DNA from 4 places in the Leptolyngbya sp. GGD genome. Region 1 is predicted to be linked to each of the others. Evidence: predicted binding sites of a transcription regulator. Region 1 holds the regulator's gene; each other region holds the start of a gene.
What was found. Region 1 encodes NtcA, which controls nitrogen genes in cyanobacteria. Its sites were predicted from a motif close to TTTGTANNNNNNNNTACAAA; they were not measured.
Positions count from the first base shown of each region.

Region 2: a site for NtcA is predicted at 1,288-1,307, ahead of OU814_RS15165 (DUF3155 domain-containing protein). Genes of this name have one in related genera too.
Region 3: a site for NtcA is predicted at 2,710-2,729, ahead of OU814_RS17085 (P-II family nitrogen regulator). Genes of this name have one in related genera too.
Region 4: a site for NtcA is predicted at 2,139-2,158, ahead of OU814_RS26845 (ferredoxin--nitrite reductase). Genes of this name have one in related genera too.

Region 1 is NZ_JAPQKE010000001.1:656,912-661,344, reverse strand. It holds gene OU814_RS03155 (hypothetical protein) at 31-153, shown strand; gene OU814_RS03150 (vWA domain-containing protein) at 170-787, opposite strand; gene fabI (enoyl-ACP reductase FabI) at 812-1,612, opposite strand; gene ntcA (global nitrogen regulator NtcA) at 2,052-2,723, shown strand; gene OU814_RS03135 (DUF3084 domain-containing protein) at 2,843-4,240, shown strand; gene OU814_RS03130 (resolvase) at 4,275-4,433, shown strand, end outside.
Region 2 is NZ_JAPQKE010000003.1:50,005-54,437, reverse strand. It holds gene OU814_RS15175 (PadR family transcriptional regulator) at 1-147, shown strand, start outside; gene OU814_RS15170 (cofactor assembly of complex C subunit B) at 221-739, shown strand; gene OU814_RS15165 (DUF3155 domain-containing protein) at 935-1,252, opposite strand; gene OU814_RS15160 (GAF domain-containing sensor histidine kinase) at 1,576-2,805, shown strand; gene OU814_RS15155 (S-layer homology domain-containing protein) at 2,975-4,216, opposite strand.
Region 3 is NZ_JAPQKE010000003.1:467,552-471,984, reverse strand. It holds gene OU814_RS17100 (ribonuclease R family protein) at 1-545, opposite strand, end outside; gene OU814_RS17095 (DsbA family protein) at 1,074-1,766, shown strand; gene OU814_RS17090 (PPC domain-containing protein) at 1,781-2,215, shown strand; gene OU814_RS17085 (P-II family nitrogen regulator) at 2,299-2,637, opposite strand; gene OU814_RS17080 (hypothetical protein) at 2,847-3,416, opposite strand; gene queF (preQ(1) synthase) at 3,656-4,051, shown strand.
Region 4 is NZ_JAPQKE010000008.1:222,834-227,266, reverse strand. It holds gene OU814_RS26845 (ferredoxin--nitrite reductase) at 57-2,021, opposite strand; gene OU814_RS26840 (QcrA and Rieske domain-containing protein) at 2,352-2,768, shown strand; gene OU814_RS26835 (hypothetical protein) at 2,840-3,079, shown strand; gene OU814_RS26830 (HEAT repeat domain-containing protein) at 3,328-4,433, shown strand, end outside.

The DNA.
Region 1 (4,433 bases):
GTATCCCGATGAGGTTCGGAGCTTTTCGTTGTGGTTTCCTGGCTATTCCTTCAGGTAGGTATTGCTGCTGCGACTGACCAATTGGGTGCATCGAGTCGATTGACTGGGCTTGCGATTTTAGGCTCGATCGCTGCTCATTCTGCCCAAACTTAATCGCTGTTTTAGCGTGCTAATCTACGATCGCATTCAACAACACTTCTGCCAAACTCATATCTGCCATATCATCCATCGTCACCGTGTCGCAGATATCAAACTTTGCTCCCACACTTTGAAGCTGATCGTCGAGAACCTTCAAGAATTTTGTCGCACTGGCGTCTGATCCAACTTGAATAAAAGAAATGGCTAATTCTTCATCGCGTTCCATTTTCTGTGTCGCTTGCACGATCGCTTCAATCACGGCTCGACGATCGTCCGGCTCACCATCGGTAATGACTAAAATGGTTTCTCCAGTTTTGCTCTGCCCTGTGGCTTTGCGGCGAAAATAATCTTCGGTGGCATCCCGCAACACTGCTGCCAGATTGGTCGAGCCAACCGGATCGTTTTCCATAAAAATCTGTGCGACTTTGCTCGTCGTCACATTCTCGTACCGTCTGAATCGGCTAGAAAACGTATAAACCGTAATACCGTCGGGATCAAACTGTTCGCATTTGCGCGCCAGTGCCAGCGTTGATTCTTGGGCTGCTTCCCAACGACTGCCGCCCCCAATTTGATCATTGGTAGACATACTGCCACTTTTATCCAAAATCAAGGTGTAGTCTCGATTTTGCAAAGTTTCAAAATTGGGCACGGCACATCTCCTATCGTCTAATTGCTATCCAGCACTGGGCTTCGATCCCGTCATCCCCATAATTTCGTAGCCTGCATCGACGTAGATCACCTGACCCGTGATCCCGCTTGATAAGTCACTACAGAGAAATGCTGCGGTATTCCCGACTTCGATCTGCGTCACAGTTCGACGTAACGGCGCAACTTCTTCAACGTGGTGAATCATATCGAGAATGCCACCGACTGCCGAGGAAGCCAATGTCCGAATCGGACCTGCTGAAATCGCATTGACTCGAATATTGTTCTGCCCTAACTCATTTGCGAGGTAGCGCACGTTCATTTCCAATGCTGCCTTGGCAATTCCCATGACGTTATAGTTCGGGATGACTTTCACACCACCGAGGTAAGTCAGCGTCACGATACTACCGCCTTCGCTCATTAGAGGTTTTGCGGCTCCAGCTAGTTGCACCAGCGAGTAAGAACTGATATCCAACGCCAGCGAATAACCCGCGCGCGACGTTTTGGAGAAATCGCCGGATAAATCATCTTTGCTAGCAAATGCGAGACAGTGGATCAGAATATCCAACTTGCCCCATTTGTCTTTCACGGTATTGAATGCGCTCTCAATCTGTGCGTCATCTTGCACGTTCAAAGGCAAGAACAAACTGGGATTGAGCGGCTCGGTCAAGTCGGCAACTTTCTTTTCCGCTTTGCCGGTTGCATCCGGTAGATAGGTGATGCCAATATTTGCGCCTGCTTTGTGTAGCTGCTGAGCGATGCCCCATGCGATCGAGCGGTTGTTCGCGATTCCCGTTACAAGTGCGTTCTTTCCAGTCAGGTCTAGCATGGTCTTCTACCGTGTAAAGCATTTATGAGGATAGCAGAAAGGGATCCCTCTCGAACTGCTCTTCGCTGACGCGATCGTCCCAAGCTTGGCGGATCGAGAATCGAATTGCGTCATTTCTCAGTTCGGTTTTTCTGCCAGCGAATCCTCTCTGATTCTGGTTCGGAATCCTTCATGATTCCTTAATGCCTCGCCCTAGAATATTCGTGCTTTCACGGTATGATCTGTGGAAATTATTGGGTCTGCCCAGAAGATTCCAGTAGATCGACTCGAAATTGCGCCTTCTTCTTAGAGAATTTACTGAGTTTTCTGAAGATCAAAGCGAAATTGTAGTTTACGACACTAAAACAGATCATAGACTCAGTTTTAGTGGTCTAAAGTCATCGATTGCTTACATAGACTGTTAGACTTCCCAGCTTCACTCGATACGACAAGGAAAGAAATGGTAGTGACCAAGGATAAACCGCTTGCAGCGATGTTTCGTCAGATTGGAGGGGGAGCATATCCTCCTGTTGTAGAGACGTTTGAACGCGGTAAGACCATCTTCTTTCCGGGCGATCCGGCGGAGCGGGTCTACTTTCTCGTCAAGGGTGCGGTTAAACTCTCACGGGTGTACGAGGCAGGAGAAGAAATTACCGTCGCGCTGCTTCGAGAAAATAGTGTGTTCGGGGTGCTTTCTCTGATCACAGGACAACGTGCCGATCGCTTTTATCACGCAGTTGCCTTCACCCCTGTCGAATTGCTGTCTGTTCCGATCGAACAAGTTGAAAAAGCGCTCAAAGACAATCCCGAACTCTCGATGCTGATGCTGAAAGGCTTGTCGTCGAGAATCTTACAAACTGAAATGATGATCGAAACGCTGGCGCACCGAGATATGGGATCGCGTCTTGTTAGTTTCCTCCTGATTCTGTGTCGTGACTTTGGTGTGCCCTCACAAGAGGGGATCATGATTGATCTCAAACTGTCTCACCAAGCGATCGCTGAAGCAATCGGCTCGACTCGCGTCACAGTCACCCGCTTACTGGGCGATTTGCGTCAGGACAAAATGATCTCAATTCACAAGAAAAAAATAACCGTTCATAATCCGGTAACGCTTAGTCAACAATTTACCTAATTCGATTAGAATTCAGTCCTGAGTGACTCACGCGAATCATAGAGCGAGCAGTCATAATGAAAGGCAAAGTCTGAAAGTGCCCTTAGAGTGCAGTATGTCTAGGGGTTTGTGGGAGCGTCATGTCCGATGTCGGGCTAATTCTAATTTTGGTGGTGTTGGTGTTAGGAGGGGTGATCGCGACAGTCGGCGATCGCTTAGGAACGCGCGTGGGAAAAGCCCGCCTCAGCTTGTTCAATCTCCGTCCCAAACAAACAGCAGTTGTCGTGACGATTTTGACGGGCACGCTGATTTCTGCCTCTACGTTAGGCGTTTTACTGCTTGCCAGTCGCACCTTTCGAGAGATGGTGTTGAACTTCGGGCGAATTCAAGCCGATTTGCGGGCGACAAATCGTGACCTCGATAAAGTCACGGCTGATCTCAAAACCACAGATCAGCGAAAAGCTGAGGTTGAGAAAGATCTAGAGCAAGCGCGATCGGAACGTGCCCAAATTGAGGAATATCTCAAGCGCCTCAATGCCAATCTTCAAGTTTCAGTCGCTCGACAACGAGAAACCGATGCCCAACTTCGCAGGACAGAAGCGCAGCGAGATCTCACCCGCAATCAGCTAGAAACAGTTTCTCAGCAAGCACTTTCGCTCCGCAACGAAATCAATCAGCTGGAATCTGAGCAGCAGGCGTTAATTGAACAACGGGATCAGGTGAAAGCCCAAATTGCGGAACGAGATGCGCAAATTGCGGAACGAACTGCCCTGATTGAAAAGCGCGATCGCGAAATTAATGAGCGCGATCAAGTCATTGCTCAACGCGAAGCAGAATTGAAAACCCTGGAACAGCAGAGAGCTTTTCTCGTGGCAGCCGTTCAGCAGATTCAGCAAGATGTGGAACAGATTCGCCGAGGTGATCTGGCAATTTTTCGGACACAAGTGCTGTCTTCAGGCGTTGTGCGCGTCGTCGAACAAGGTGGAGCCAAAGCAGCGGTCGATCAATTACTGCAATTGGCAAATCAGACCGCGATCGAGTCGCTTCGCCTGGGGCAGAACAATCAGCAAATTGTGCAAATCCCGATTGCGGAAGTGCAAAACCTCATTCAGCAAATTCAAGATGGTAAAGATTATCTGGTGCGGGTGCAAGCCGGGGCAAATTATGTTCTCGGTGACGACCGAGGCGTTGTCGTGAATATGAGTGCGGTGCCGAATCAGGTTGTCTTTTTAGCAGGAGATACGATCGCGACTCAAACGCTGGAACCGTCTAAACTGTCCCCCCAGGATTTTCAGAAAACCTTACAAGACCTAATTGCAGCTTCTAATGCCCGTGCCCGTGTCGCAGGGGTGATGAATGACAGACTAGAGGTTGAGAAACTGTTGAGTCTGGGATCTTTTATCGATCAGCTTCGCCGCTATCCGAATTCGATTGAATTGCGGGCAGTTGCATCGGATGTGACTTACACAGCGGGACCGCTCAAAATAGAATTAGTAGCGGTGCAGGATGGGCAGGTTGTGCTGCGGGCATCGAATTAGCAATCTGTAGACAGAACAACGGCAAGAGGTGAGTATGGCGGAACAGCCCGTTATTCTGGGATTTGATCCAGGGCGACAAAAATGCGGAGTCGCAGTGATGGGAGTCGATCGCCGAATTTATTATCATCAAGTGATCTCGTCTGAAGAGACGATTTCGACGATCGCATCTCTGAGGAGTCAGTTTCCGATTTCG
Region 2 (4,433 bases), on a different contig from region 1:
GGTCGTCCTCGCCGCATGTATCAGATTAAGTCTGAGGCAATGCAGCAGGCGCAAGATCTGGCTCGGCTTTGGCGAGAGTATGCCGTTAAACGCGAAAATGCACGAGAAAATTCGGGCGTGCCCGCAGTCAGTGGGGCTGAGAAATAACAGTGGAGATCTGAGAATGATCCCCATTGTTGTCTAAACTTGTGGTGTAACTGGGATTTTGTCTTCTTGCGCCATGAATCAGCCTATAATTGCCTCGACGTTTCTCCTCACGGTTCTATTAATGATTGGGCTGTTTTTCTTCATTCGCGCCTCAGTCAAAGATAGAACCCAGGAGGTGCGATTGCTCTCTGAGCAGCCTGAAGATTCTCTGATGGTGCAACTGCGCCAATATTTTGGACAGCGCTCTTACCGAGTAGCTGCGATCGATGCCGATTTAAATCAGGTGACGTTTGAAGGAGTTGTCCGTCCAAGCGTTTTCCTGGCGGTATTTTTGTCGCTGCTTGCTTCGGTGGGAGCGCTGTGTTTTGCGTTAGTCCTGACGATGGTGCTACCCGATGGGTCGAATTTCTGGTGGGGCTTGTTGCTCGTGTCGCCTCTAGCTGGTGTTTTTTATTGGAAAGGGGCAGAGCGAGTGGAGCAGGTTTCGCTGAAATTGGAAGGGGGCACAGATGCGCGCAGTGTGATTACTGTCAGAGCACATCGTGATGAATTGGCAGAATTGCAGCGATCGTTGGAACTGCAAGCGGAATAGAAAATTTTTAGACGGGAATTTCTAGACAAAAGCTCTCCTCGTTGCGTTGAGGAGAGCTTTGATGAAGTGAATGCTGGGTAACTGAGTTTAGCTTGCCCAACTAGGTCAGTAGCGACTGGCACTACCACCAAATCTGCATTCAGGGCAAGCAAAATTTGGAAAACTCGAACTTGATCCGGATCGAGATCTGAACGCTTAGCGGCTCCGTGAAGGAACAGCAACCGCATCGATTTCATCCTCAGATGTTCTCAGACTTGGGAATAAAAAGTGATTTTCTTCGACGTATTGTGCGCCAAACAAACCTTTCTCTGCCCAAAAATAGCGATCTGTAGTATGCTCGTTTCTCTTAACCAGTAACAGCGCAGGCGGCAGAATGCCTTCAGCGTGGATAAACTTGCGGGCAGCGGTAACGGGCTTATCTTCGCCACACTCAATGCTAAACTGAGGAACGCTTTCTAAGATCCGTCTTCCTTCCTGCCGACGACGACTTTTCCGCTTACGTCTCCTTGCCAAACCCCGTACCTCCTTAAGTTCCAAACTGCCTAAAAGTTGTAATGATCGTTACAAAATCCGTCGAAAATATATCAGCTTCAGCCCTGGATTTCAACTTCTCTTAACGCATCTACATAATTTCTTAAGGTTGTTTTCCGAGTTCTTTTGCTATGTAACGACTAAAATGAGCGCTTACGTCAGCAAAAGTTGCGGAAAGTCGGGCAAAAGTTAAGAAAAACTGGTGCGAAAGAGTTGGGGATCAGGACTATCTATTAAATTAATAAGAAAAATTACTCAACGTCAATCCTATTTCTTAGATTCATCCGGCAGAAAAGTCGATGCTAATGCCTACAAGTTCCGAATTCATTGAGTTGTGTCGATCACAAATTGCATTGCTGACTCAGGCGTTAGGCGCTTCACTAAGCGTAATCTATCTAACGGAAGAATTAGTTGAAAGTTCTCAAGCCCGTTTGATCCCAGTTGCAGCGTATCCGGATAATTCTGTGGCATTGGAGCGATCGAACCGTTTGGCTCTTCCTTCCTCGGACATTCCAGAACTGGATCTAGTGACAACAGGACTGGTTCAACCCCGGCAACTCGTCTTGCCGTTGATTCATGAAGAATTAGTCTTTGGGTTGTTAGTGACAGAGCGCGAAGATCGACCTTGGACAACTTGGGAGCGATCGCAAGTTGAACGAGTTGCGAGTACGTTAGCCCTCGCTTGTGTGATGGATCAACGGGCGCAGTGGTTGGATCAGGCTCAGCGACAACATCGCTCGATGCAAACGCAGCAGCATGACGTTTTAGATAATTTGCTACATCAGTTGAAAAGTCCCGTCACAGCATTGCGAACGTTTGGCAAATTGTTAGTGAAGCGGTTACAGCCGGAAGATCCGAATCGCAATATTGCAGGCAGTATCTTGCGGGAAAGTGATCGCGTGCAGGAACTCTTACAGCAATTTGACCAAGCGATCGATTTAAATCCCGTGGATGCTTTATCAGAAAATCCAATCCGCCCGATTCCCTTGCTTCCGGCTGGAGTGCTGACGGCATCAAGTTTAGAATTAGCGCCTTGTTCGATTCACGAGATTTTGCTGCCCTTAGTGGAAACGGCTCGTGCGATCGCGCAAGATCGCAATCTTCTCCTGCGAACAGAAATACCACAATTTCTGCCCCTTGTTTCCGCCAATTCTGGGGCTTTAAGAGAGGTATTGAGTAATCTTATCGATAATGCATTGAAATATACGCCTAGCGGCGGAGAAGTGCATATTAGGGCATATTCTCATTACGATCGCATCTGTATTTGGGTCAGTGATACCGGATTGGGAATTCCACCGGAAGATTTAGAGCACTTGTTTGAGCGGCATTATCGGGGAGTGCAGGCAAAGGGAGATATTCCAGGCACGGGGTTGGGGTTAGCGATCGCGCGTCGATTGGTGGAACAGATGAATGGCTCGATTCAGGGGTTCAGCCCATTGAAAAAAGAGGGCTGGATTCCTCAAGGCATCCAGCCCCCTAAACAGGGGACAAGTTTTTTAGTGATACTTCAGACTCATCGCGAGCCTGAGTCTTGAGATCTAAGTTTTGGGTCTTCTGAAACTCAGAAGATTGAGACCGATGGCAGTCCTGAGCTGTGAAGTGGGGAGGAGGAATCGTTCTTTGAGTGGCTCCCCACTCCCGATCTTTTTGAGTATTCACAGCTCAAGATCGCCCTAGATCTTGGTCAGCAGAGTCGCTACGCAATTATGAGCGAGGCAAGATCAATTCGCTGGTGAGACGGAGATTGAGATCTGCGTTGGGGCGAATTGAAATCAGGTCAATGCGATCGCCGCCAAAGATCAGGCCAGCTAATGCACCGACTCCTGTGCCGATAAGAACTTCACCTGCTCTGACGTTACGATCGCCTGTAACAGCTGCGATACCCGCAGCAGCAGCGCTACCTAATGCAGCATCTTTGAGGATTGTGCCTGTGTTTGCGCCACGGCGGATCGATTCAGTTGTGGTGATCGGATCAGAAGTCGCTGCGATCGCAACCTTCTGACCATTGGTCAACGTCAGTTCAGACGCAGTAAACTGTGCTGCACCTTGAGACACGGTTAATTGACCAGAGACTTGGCTACCTGATGGGATCAAGACCGTACCATCAGCAGTGACAATGTTTTGAGCAACTGTAAGCGTGATCGGAGTGGGTTGCGGTTCATTTTGTGCCAGCAAGATCCGTTCAGCATTTGCATAGCGCAGAGGAATGGCAGTTCCGGCAGGAATGTTGATCGCTTGCGGTTGAGGTGCAACTTGACCGACGATGTAAGGAGATTGAATCGCAGCTAATTGTCCAGTACTAACAAGGGCTTGGTAGATAAACGCAGCAACATCTGCACGCGTTGCAGTTTGGTTCGGGTTGAGGAAACGAACATCCGGGTAGTTAACGACGATGCGGCGTTCAGTTGCAGCCGCGATACTGTTGCGCGCAAAACCAGGAATGCTGGAAGCATCAGAATAAGCTTGGTCAAGCAAACTGTCAGCCGGTTGAGTGCTGGCATATCGCAAACCGTTCGCGAGGGATACTAGGACTTGAGCGCGAGGAATGTTGTCATTGGGTCGGAAAGTGCCACCGGGGAAGCCTGCTAAGAAGCCAGTTGCATACGCAGTTTGAATGGCTTGAAGACCCCAATAATTGCTAGGAACATCTGCGAAATTGATCGGAGTATTCACTCGCTGAGCATTGGGAAATGCTTTGAGAAGCAAGGCTGCAAATTGAGCGCGAGTGACCGGATCATTCGGTCGGAAAGTGCCATCAGGAAATCCAGCAATAATGTTACGAGAAGCGAGTTCTTGAATGAAAGGAGAAGCCCAGTTATCAGACGCGACATCAGAGAAGGCAGCTTGTGCTGAAGCAGGTGCGGTCATTACCATTGGAGCCGCTGCGCCTGCGATTGTGCCGAGTGCTAAAGTTAGAGCCAAACCAGATTTTACAGAGCTATACATAGGTAGCGGTTCCCCAAGCGAGAGAGTGTTTTTTCTTGTTAACTAAGTAGATGTTTGATTGAGTTGAAAAGTTCCTGCATCTTGCGGTAGAAATAATCAATTTGATCTCTATTTCTTTAGTAGGAGATGCGGTTTCTTCGCTCAGTTATCTACTCTTTATATTCACCTATGACCGCTCGATTCCTTAAGAAGTTTCTAAACTTAGGACACTTTCCAA
Region 3 (4,433 bases), on a different contig from region 1:
ACCTGCACATGTGCCAAATGATCGATCGCATTATCGAGTTGGATGCCATTTTCATTGACTTGCAGTTCAAACAATAAGCGATCGTCGAGGGGAACGGCTCGAAATTCTCCACTTTCGCTCTTTTTAATGCGAGCCAGAACCGAGGGATTTGCCCGTTCTAAAATCAATCTGACTTCGCCTTCTGGACTGCGACGACGACTGCCTTCCTTCGTCACTCGCACCAAAACGCGATCGCCATTCCAAGCATGATTCAGTTGGCTTTCGCGAATGTAGATATCTTCTGACCCTTCGACATCTTGAATCGCGAAGCAGAATCCTTTGCTTGAACAGCGTAACTTTCCTTCTACTACGCCTTCTTCTGGCACTCGACGATATTTGCCCCGTTCCTTCACGAGCACTCCGATTTTTTCGAGTGCGTCTAGTGCGATCTGTAAGCGTCTTAGGCTCGGTTCATCATGGCATTCCAGCTTTTTTTCGAGAGCTTTTGGAGCCACTAATTTATCATCTGTGAAGTTAGCGAGTAACTCAGCGATCGAGAATTCCATGAAGCGATTTGTCCTCGTGTGTTCTGCGTGGGGTGTGCAAATGGCTCTGAAGTCGTCACTTCACCGGAACCGAAGCTCGAATCAGTTCCGATTAATCAACAAGCCGATTCCCAGTTTTAACAGATAGGAAGCTGCGCACTTAGCATTGGCTCTATGAGGTTGAACTCCCGAAGTTGACCAAAATCAATCGATTCGGAATTTCAAGTCTCGAAAAGCGCCTGTACGAACATGTTGACAGGCCGAGCGTCGCTCATAGTTACACGACAGCCTGACCGCCAATGCGATCGCACCTTTACTATTGTTACTCAAGTTGAGCCTAATGACACATTGAATCTCGAACTTTTGCGGGTTCATGCGTCTCGGAAGTCTGAAGTTAAGCTATAGTGCGAGGACAGATTTGAGACGGAATCTTTTGCGGGTTCATGCGTCTCGGAAGTCTGAAGTTAAGCTATAGTGCGAGGACAGATTTGAGACGGAATCGTGATGAGAAGGCTGAAACAATTCGCGGGCTTGGTTATATTGTGTCTGATGTTAATCAGTTGCTCTTTGCCAGTGCAGGCAGATAGCAAGATTGATCCAAAATTTGAAGAACAAGTCCTGCAAGTGATTCGCAAAAATCCCCAGGCAATTCTGGATTCGGTACAAGCTTATCAACGCGAACAACAACAAGAACAACAACAAGAACAACAGTCGTTTCTCCGCGATCTCCAGCAGAATCCAAAATCGGTGATCGCTCAGTCTCCCACGAAAGGCAACGGTCAGGCTGTCTTGGTGGAGTTTTCTGATTTTCAATGTCCTTACTGCCAAGCAGCAGCAGGCACGGTGAGCCAGTTTGTAGACAAGTACAAAGATCGCGTCACTCTGGTTTATAAACATTTGCCGCTGACGAGTATTCATGATCAAGCCCTACCAGCGGCGAAATCGGCTTGGGCGGCTCAGCAACAGGGAAAATTCTGGCAATATCATGATGCTTTGTTTGCGCAGCAGAAACAGTTGAATGAGGCGATTTATCCAGAGATTGCCAAGACTCTGGGGTTGGATGTGGCGAAGTTTAATCGCGATCGCGCGTCTCAAGCGGCAGAAACCACGATCGAAAAAGATCTTCAACTTGCAGAGCAGCTTGGAATTTCTGGTACTCCGTTCTTTGCCATGAATGGTCGTGCATTTTCAGGGGCAGTCGATCTTGCTACCTTAGAGAAAAACTTAAACCAAGCACAGTAAGGAAAGGAACGGTTATGAAAGGATGGATGGCTTGGCTTTGTGCGGCTCCAATTGCGGTTTTGATGACGACCGCCGCAATGGCTCAATCGACTCGCTCCTATGCGCCAATCCCGCTGGCCCCTGGAAAAGAGATTAACGATCGCTTAACGGATGCCGATATTCCCACCGGGCAAGGCAATTTCGCACGCGATTATGTGGTGACTTTGCAGGCGGGAGAACAAGTGGCGATCGATTTGTCTTCGGATAGTTTTGATACGATCGTCACGCTGATGACCTCACAAGGGACAACCGTTGCCGAGAATGATGATGGTCCAGATGGGACAACGAATTCGCTCTTATTTACTCGCATCACGCGCAATGCGAATTACATCGTTCGAGTCAAAGCTTTCGGAGAAACGGCGGGCGGCCCCTTTAAGTTGAAATTGACTCGGCTGAAACCCGTTCAATAAATATAAAGGCGATCCGAATCTGGATCGCCTTCACAGCGAAGCAAGCCTTCTGAGTGTTTCAAAAACTCGGGAGGTTCGTGTTTTTAAACCGCTTCAAAGTTCTTTTCGCCGGTACGAATCCGAACTACTTGTTCAACAGGTGTGATAAAGATCTTCCCGTCCCCGATTTCTCCGGTTCGAGCCGCCACAATGATTTTGTCAACCACCATGTCTACTTGATCATCTTCCACCACAATTTCAATTTTGAGCTTCTGTAAAAACTCAACCGTATATTCAGAACCGCGATACCGTTCGGTCTGACCTTTCTGCCGTCCAAAGCCTCGGACTTCAGAAACCGTCATTCCCACGATTCCGGCATTGACTAATGCAATTTTGACTTCGTCGAGTTTAAATGGGCGAACAATCGCTTCAACCTTTTTCAAGCGCTTACACTCCTTAATCGTGATCTCTATAATTCGGGCATGAGACTATCTATCATTTCTGGTGAAGAGAATTTTGTAACGATCGCTACCGATCATTACCCGCCTCGCCGATTGTAATAGTATTTTTGAGTGTCGCATGAGCCACTCAAAATCGGAATTCATCAGTTGTAATTCGTAATTTCGGGTTGCTATTGGTTACATTCGAGAATTTATTTTGATGAAGGACTCAGCAAAGGACGCACCAGCAAGAAGCCAGCGCCGAAAGCAGTCACGACGATCAAAGCGATGACTAAGCCCAACATCCAACCGCTGAGTTCAAAATGAGTGTCTTGTTCTGGCTTAATTTTGCGCCGGGGCTTGCTGTCTTCTTCGATTACCAGCTTCTCTTCAGGAAATTCGAGACTCGATGGAACGGGTTCTGGTTTGGGAGCAACGGGGATGCGGGGTGGCATGACCGGGATTTGGAAGGATGCAGCTTCGACTTCGGGCATCAAGTCGAGACGAGGTGCGGGTGGTGCAGCAGGATTAATTCCCGGCATTGCATTGGAGACTTGGCGGAGTTGGAGTGCTGCTTGTACCGTGCGTTCAATTTCTTGCCGCAATTGCTGATTCTGTTTTGCCAATTGCTGGTTTTGAATCTTCATGGCTTCCACCGAGTTCTTTGTAGCTTGAAGCTCAGCAATCACCTCGCGGTAGACTGAAATCGGTACAGAAGGGGCATATCCGGTTGCAGGAGCTTGAGGCGGCAAATTGATCGATCGATTAGGTGTTTTCTGCATCATGGGGTTCATAACAGCGAGAGTAATCTGACAAAACAGCGAGAAATTGTGATGCCCTCAGAATAGCTGCAATTGAATCAAGCAACGCATTTTTAGTCAAGATTTTTTCAAAAAGAAACGATTTTGTGAACGAATTTCGGGGATTGCGGAGATCAAGTACTCAAAAAACTTGAGACGCGATCGTGCCTCCGTGCAAATTCGATTGCTAAGATCAGTCAGTTCATTCAATTTCATAGGCTATGACGCAAGCGCAAGACCATCCCGAAGTAAAGTATGGCGAACGCCTGATCGAAGAGGGAAGTCTAATTACTTTCCCGAATCCTAGACCCGGACGGCGTTATACGATCAATATTACGCTGCCAGAGTTTACCTGTAAGTGTCCGTTTTCTGGCTATCCCGATTTTGCGACGATCTATGTGAGCTATGTTCCGGATCAGCGCGTCGTCGAACTGAAAGCAATTAAGCTGTATATCAATAGTTATCGCGATCGCTATATTTCTCACGAAGAAGCGGCGAATCAAATTCTAGATGACATTGTGGCAGCGTGTGATCCGTTAGAAATCTCGATTAAGGCGGACTACACGCCCCGAGGAAATGTGCATACCGTAGTAGAAGTGACGCATACGAAGGTATAAGTAGAATGCGGTTCGCTAACCGTCCAGAATTCTCGCTGAGCGTCTGAACTCGTTCTTCTTGATAGGGTGAGCGCAAAAAAATCCGTGTTCTGTCTTGTTCTAGCTTGCAGTTTAGGAGCGAGACAGAACCGATTCAGATCCTAAACTAGCTTGAGCAGTAACTACTGGCTCTAACCTCGAAGTAGACATCCTAGTAAAGCAAACAGCACTTACGATCGAGCTTTTCATTTGAGCTAGTAATGATTGCTGCAAGAGTAGACAAGCAGAATGAGAGAAAGCAAAATCTTTTGCAAATTTAAGTGATGAAAGGTGGAAGGCTTCTAGGAGTGATGCCTTGCTTCAATCTCAGCGGATGTTTTAACAATTTGTTAGAAAGCCCTCT
Region 4 (4,433 bases), on a different contig from region 1:
CACAGCAAAAAGCTGGCGCATGTGAGAACAATGAGCGGAGCGAACAAACTTAGGGATCAAGCATCGAGCACGATACGACCGACAGGACGAGCAATACAGGTGAGAATCTGACCCGAAGCGCGATCGTGCTCATCGAGCACATCGGGTTCGCTGTCATAGCTGACTTCACCTTCGAGTAAGGTGCATTTACAACTTCCACACGTTCCTGATCGGCAAGAACTTTCGATCGCGACTTCGGCTTGGTCTGCAATGTCTAGAATCAAATCATCCTGGGTGCAGGTGATTTCTTTTCCTGACTGAGCAAAACGAATCGTTGCTGGAGCTGCGATTTCTGTTGGCGCTTTTACAACAGGTGGCGCACTCAGCACATAGTCAAACTCTTGTGCATTAAGCTCTTGCACGGTTGTTGATTTCCCGTTCGGTGTTTCCACCGTGGGACGATCGAGCGTGATCAAGGCGGTCGGATTTGGACGAGCGGATTCGGGCAGGTCTGACCAGAGACGCGCACCAAATTGCTCGATCAAAATCTCTTGCAGAATCGGTTTGAGATCTTCACAGGGAATGCTTTTTCTCACACAGGTTCCAAGTTCAGCATGTTTGCCAACTTTGCCCCCCATATAGAGATCCACGCCTTCGACTGTTTTGCCATCTTTGCGGACTTTTGTGCCCATCAGTCCGATATCTGCAACTTGAGGTTGTCCACAAGAGTTCGGGCAACCTGTCCAATGAATGCGCACTGGGCGAGGACAGTACAGGTCTTGTTCTAGCTCTTGCATTAAAGCAACCGCACGATTTTTAGTTTCAATCAGTGCGAAGTTGCAAAACTGTGCGCCAGTACAAGACACTAGTGCCCGTGAAAGATTCTGAGGCTCGATCGAGAACCGTTTGACAATGGGTTCTCTGAGCAATGCAGAAACTCGTGAATCCGGAACATTCGGAATGATCACATTCTGCTCGACAGTTAAGCGAATTTCACCACTGCCGTAAACTTCAGCGATCCGAGCTAAATCAAACAAATCTTGCGCGTATAACCGTCCCACTGGAACATGCAAGCCCACATAGTTTAATCCAGGCTGTTTTTGGGCATGAATCCCAATGTGATCTCGCTTGTCCCAAAGGATCTCGTCTTTGGCAGCAGCAGGCGTAAAAGCATATCCCAATTGTTTTTCAACAGCTTCGCGGAACGGTTCCAAGCCCATCTCATCAATCAGCCACATTAAGCGAGCTTTTTGACGATTTGCTCTCAGTCCTAAGTTCCGATAGACCGTTAAAATTGCTTCGCAGACCGCAACGACATCGCGCGGGTCAACCCAAGCATTGAGTGGAATTGCAGCTTCGCAGCGTTTCCCAGAGAAGAATCCGCCAACTAGGATATTGAATCCTAATGTGCCATCTTTGAAAGCGGGAACGAAAGCAATGTCATTGATTTCAGCATGAACTGAGTTATCGCGGCACCCTGCGATCGCAATATTGAATTTCCGAGGCAAGTTACTAAAGCTCGAATTACCACGACCATTGTTCGTGATCATGTCTTGAACTTTGCGAACTAGCCCACGAGTATCAATTAGCTCATCTGCATCAATGCCAGCAACAGGCGATCCGGTAATGTTACGAACGTTATCCATCCCGGATTGAATGCTCGTCAATCCAGCTTGGTCAAACTTACGAAAAATTTCGGGAAGGTCTTCAATCCGAATTCCTCGCAGTTGAAAGTTCTGGCGAGTCGTGATGTCTGCATTGCCATCATCTCCATAGCGCTGAAGGATTTCTCCTAGCACCCGGGTTTGTCCGCTCGTGATAATGCCATTCGGAACCCGCATTCTCAGCATAAATTTGCCAGGAGTTACGGGGCGAAAGAACACACCGAGCCACTTCAAGCGATGATCACGATCGGTTTCATCCATTGCTTCCCAGCCGAGCCGAGCAAAGTGCTCGAGTTCTGCTTTCACCGCAAGACCATCTTTCTCTGCTTTGAGTTTTTCAAACTTATTGAGGGTCGGTGCTGCAAGGGTGTCTGTCATGGATTGAGCCTATGAATATAAGGTGTTCCAGAGCGAACACAAATCGATATCAACTGCGGAACCGTTTGATGATTCGCGGTGATTACTGAGTAAAGGTAATCGGGATCACAGAGGACATTCGTATCTGTTGTTACAAAACTTTTCATAATATGACGTTTCTGCATAAAGTCGATTCGTTTTCGTCATCTGTCGGCGGGAAGAGGGGGAAGGGCGTACTTTAGAAATAGTTGTAATTTGGTGGGGAGCAGGGGAGGAGTGGGAGATAGAAAGGATTTACCCTACTCCCCACTCACTACTCACTACTCCTCTATCGTTCTTTAGGAGAACCTCATGCGTCGGAGAACATTTCTATCGTGGGCAAGCGTTGGATGGGTCATGAGTCGAGTTCCGGCAGTGTTGACTGCGTTTTTAGCAGCTTGTCAGGGGGGGCAGAAGAGTGCGAGTGGGATGCAGACTGTGGGCAAGGTGGCAGAGTTAGATCAAAAAGGCTTTTTACAGACTGAGTCACCTGCACCGATCGCTGTTGTTCGTAATCCGGCTGATCCGAAATCTCTGTTAGCTGTGAATCCAACCTGTACCCATCAAGGGTGTTTAGTGGCATGGAAGGCTGAGCGTAAAGCGTTTGAATGCCCTTGTCATGGCTCAGCTTTTGCACCCGATGGCTCGGTACAGAAAGGTCCTGCAACCGCAGCTTTAGCCAAGTACGAGGCAAGCATCGATGGAGAAAATGTGGTTGTGAAACTGTAGTGAAACTTTAGGTAGAGGACGGCTCGATCGCTTTGTTCCACCGTTAGATCAGATCGAATGGAGATGTGATTATGACTCAAATGGCAGAAAAAAGCGGCAGCGCAATTAGCGACCTCGAATATGATTTGCTCACCGCCTTGCACAATAAAGCAGAAGCGGTCAAAGCTTATGAAACTTACATTCAAGATGCACAACAGATGAATTCTCAGCCCTGTGTGCAACTGTTTCAGAAGTTAAGAGAGCAAGATCAACAAACGGCTCAAGAGATTCGTCATCACCTTCAACAAGTGATGCAAAACGGCAAAATGTAAAACTCGCTTTCTTCTAATTCTGGAAGCAGAAGCGAGCAGCTAGTCAATTTCAGCCGGATGGGAAGATAGAAAACAAGAATCATTTCCAGTTTTCCCTTATCTCCCCATCCCCCACTTCCCCATAAAACTCCGACCCTATGCACAATCCGAATCCTCCCGATGCTATTCTCGGAACCCCTACTTCTCGATCGCCCCTTTCTGTGGCAAAGTAAACATCGTGAGAACTGAGATGTGCTAGGGCGAATATTGTGCAGAAATTCAGCTACACCGAAATTTTGGAACGCGCTCAAACCTCGGCTCGTCGCGCGGACTGGGAGCAATTAAGCTTAGACTTACAACTGCTCCTTCTAGGAGATGAGTCTACTCAAGGAACAGCACTTTCTGACCCGAATGTGACACCTGCACTTCTGAATCTAGCCATGCAAGTTCTAGAATCCGGAAGTTTCCAAGAACGTTGGGACATCGCAAAAGTCTTTCCGAATTTCGGCATTGATGCACTTCCACCCTTAATTGAACTGCTCAAAGATGAAGAAGCTGATCCGGAGTCTCAGTGGTTTGCGATCCGCATCTTAGGAAACTTTCATCACCCTCAAGTGGTTGAAACCTTGATTGAGGTCTTGAAGACTTCGCACAGTGAAGAACTCAATTCAATGGCAGTTTCAGTGCTCGCAACTTTAGGGAGTACGGCTGTGCATGTGATTGAAGAGTTATTGCATGAAGATTCGACTCGATTGTTTGCGACCCAAGCATTAGGACAAATTCGGCGATCGCAGACCGTGCCCTTGCTGATGCAAGTCGTGAATGACTCAGATGCTCAAGTGCGCGCGATCGCCATCGAAGCCCTCAGCAGCTTTCATTCTCCTGAAATCACTGCCCTCCTAATCACGGCGCTCAAAGATGTTGCGGCTCCGGTCAGAATTGCCGCAGTATCAGGACTGGGATTTTGTGAAGGGCGAGATTTAGTCAAGCATCTCCGCCCGTTATTGTTTGATCTGAATTTAGAAGTGTGTCGTCAGGCGGCGATCGCGTTAGGTCGCCTTGCGACTCCCGAAGCTGCAACTGCTCTGTATGAAGCTTTGAAGTCAGAGTATATGCCAGAAAATCTCGCGATCGACTTAGTTCGTGCTTTAGGATGGATGCCGATCGTGGATGCACTCATCTATTTAGAATGTGTTTTCATGACAACTTCCGATGAAGGAATTCAGCTTGAGATTGTTCAAACTTTAGGGCGAGTTGGAGAGAATTTACGATCACAAGCGACTGCCATTTTATTAGCCTGTCCTACACGTACACCAACCGTTCGGCAAGCCGTGGCGCTTTCTCTGGGGCAATTAGGCGATCCGAATGCGATCGA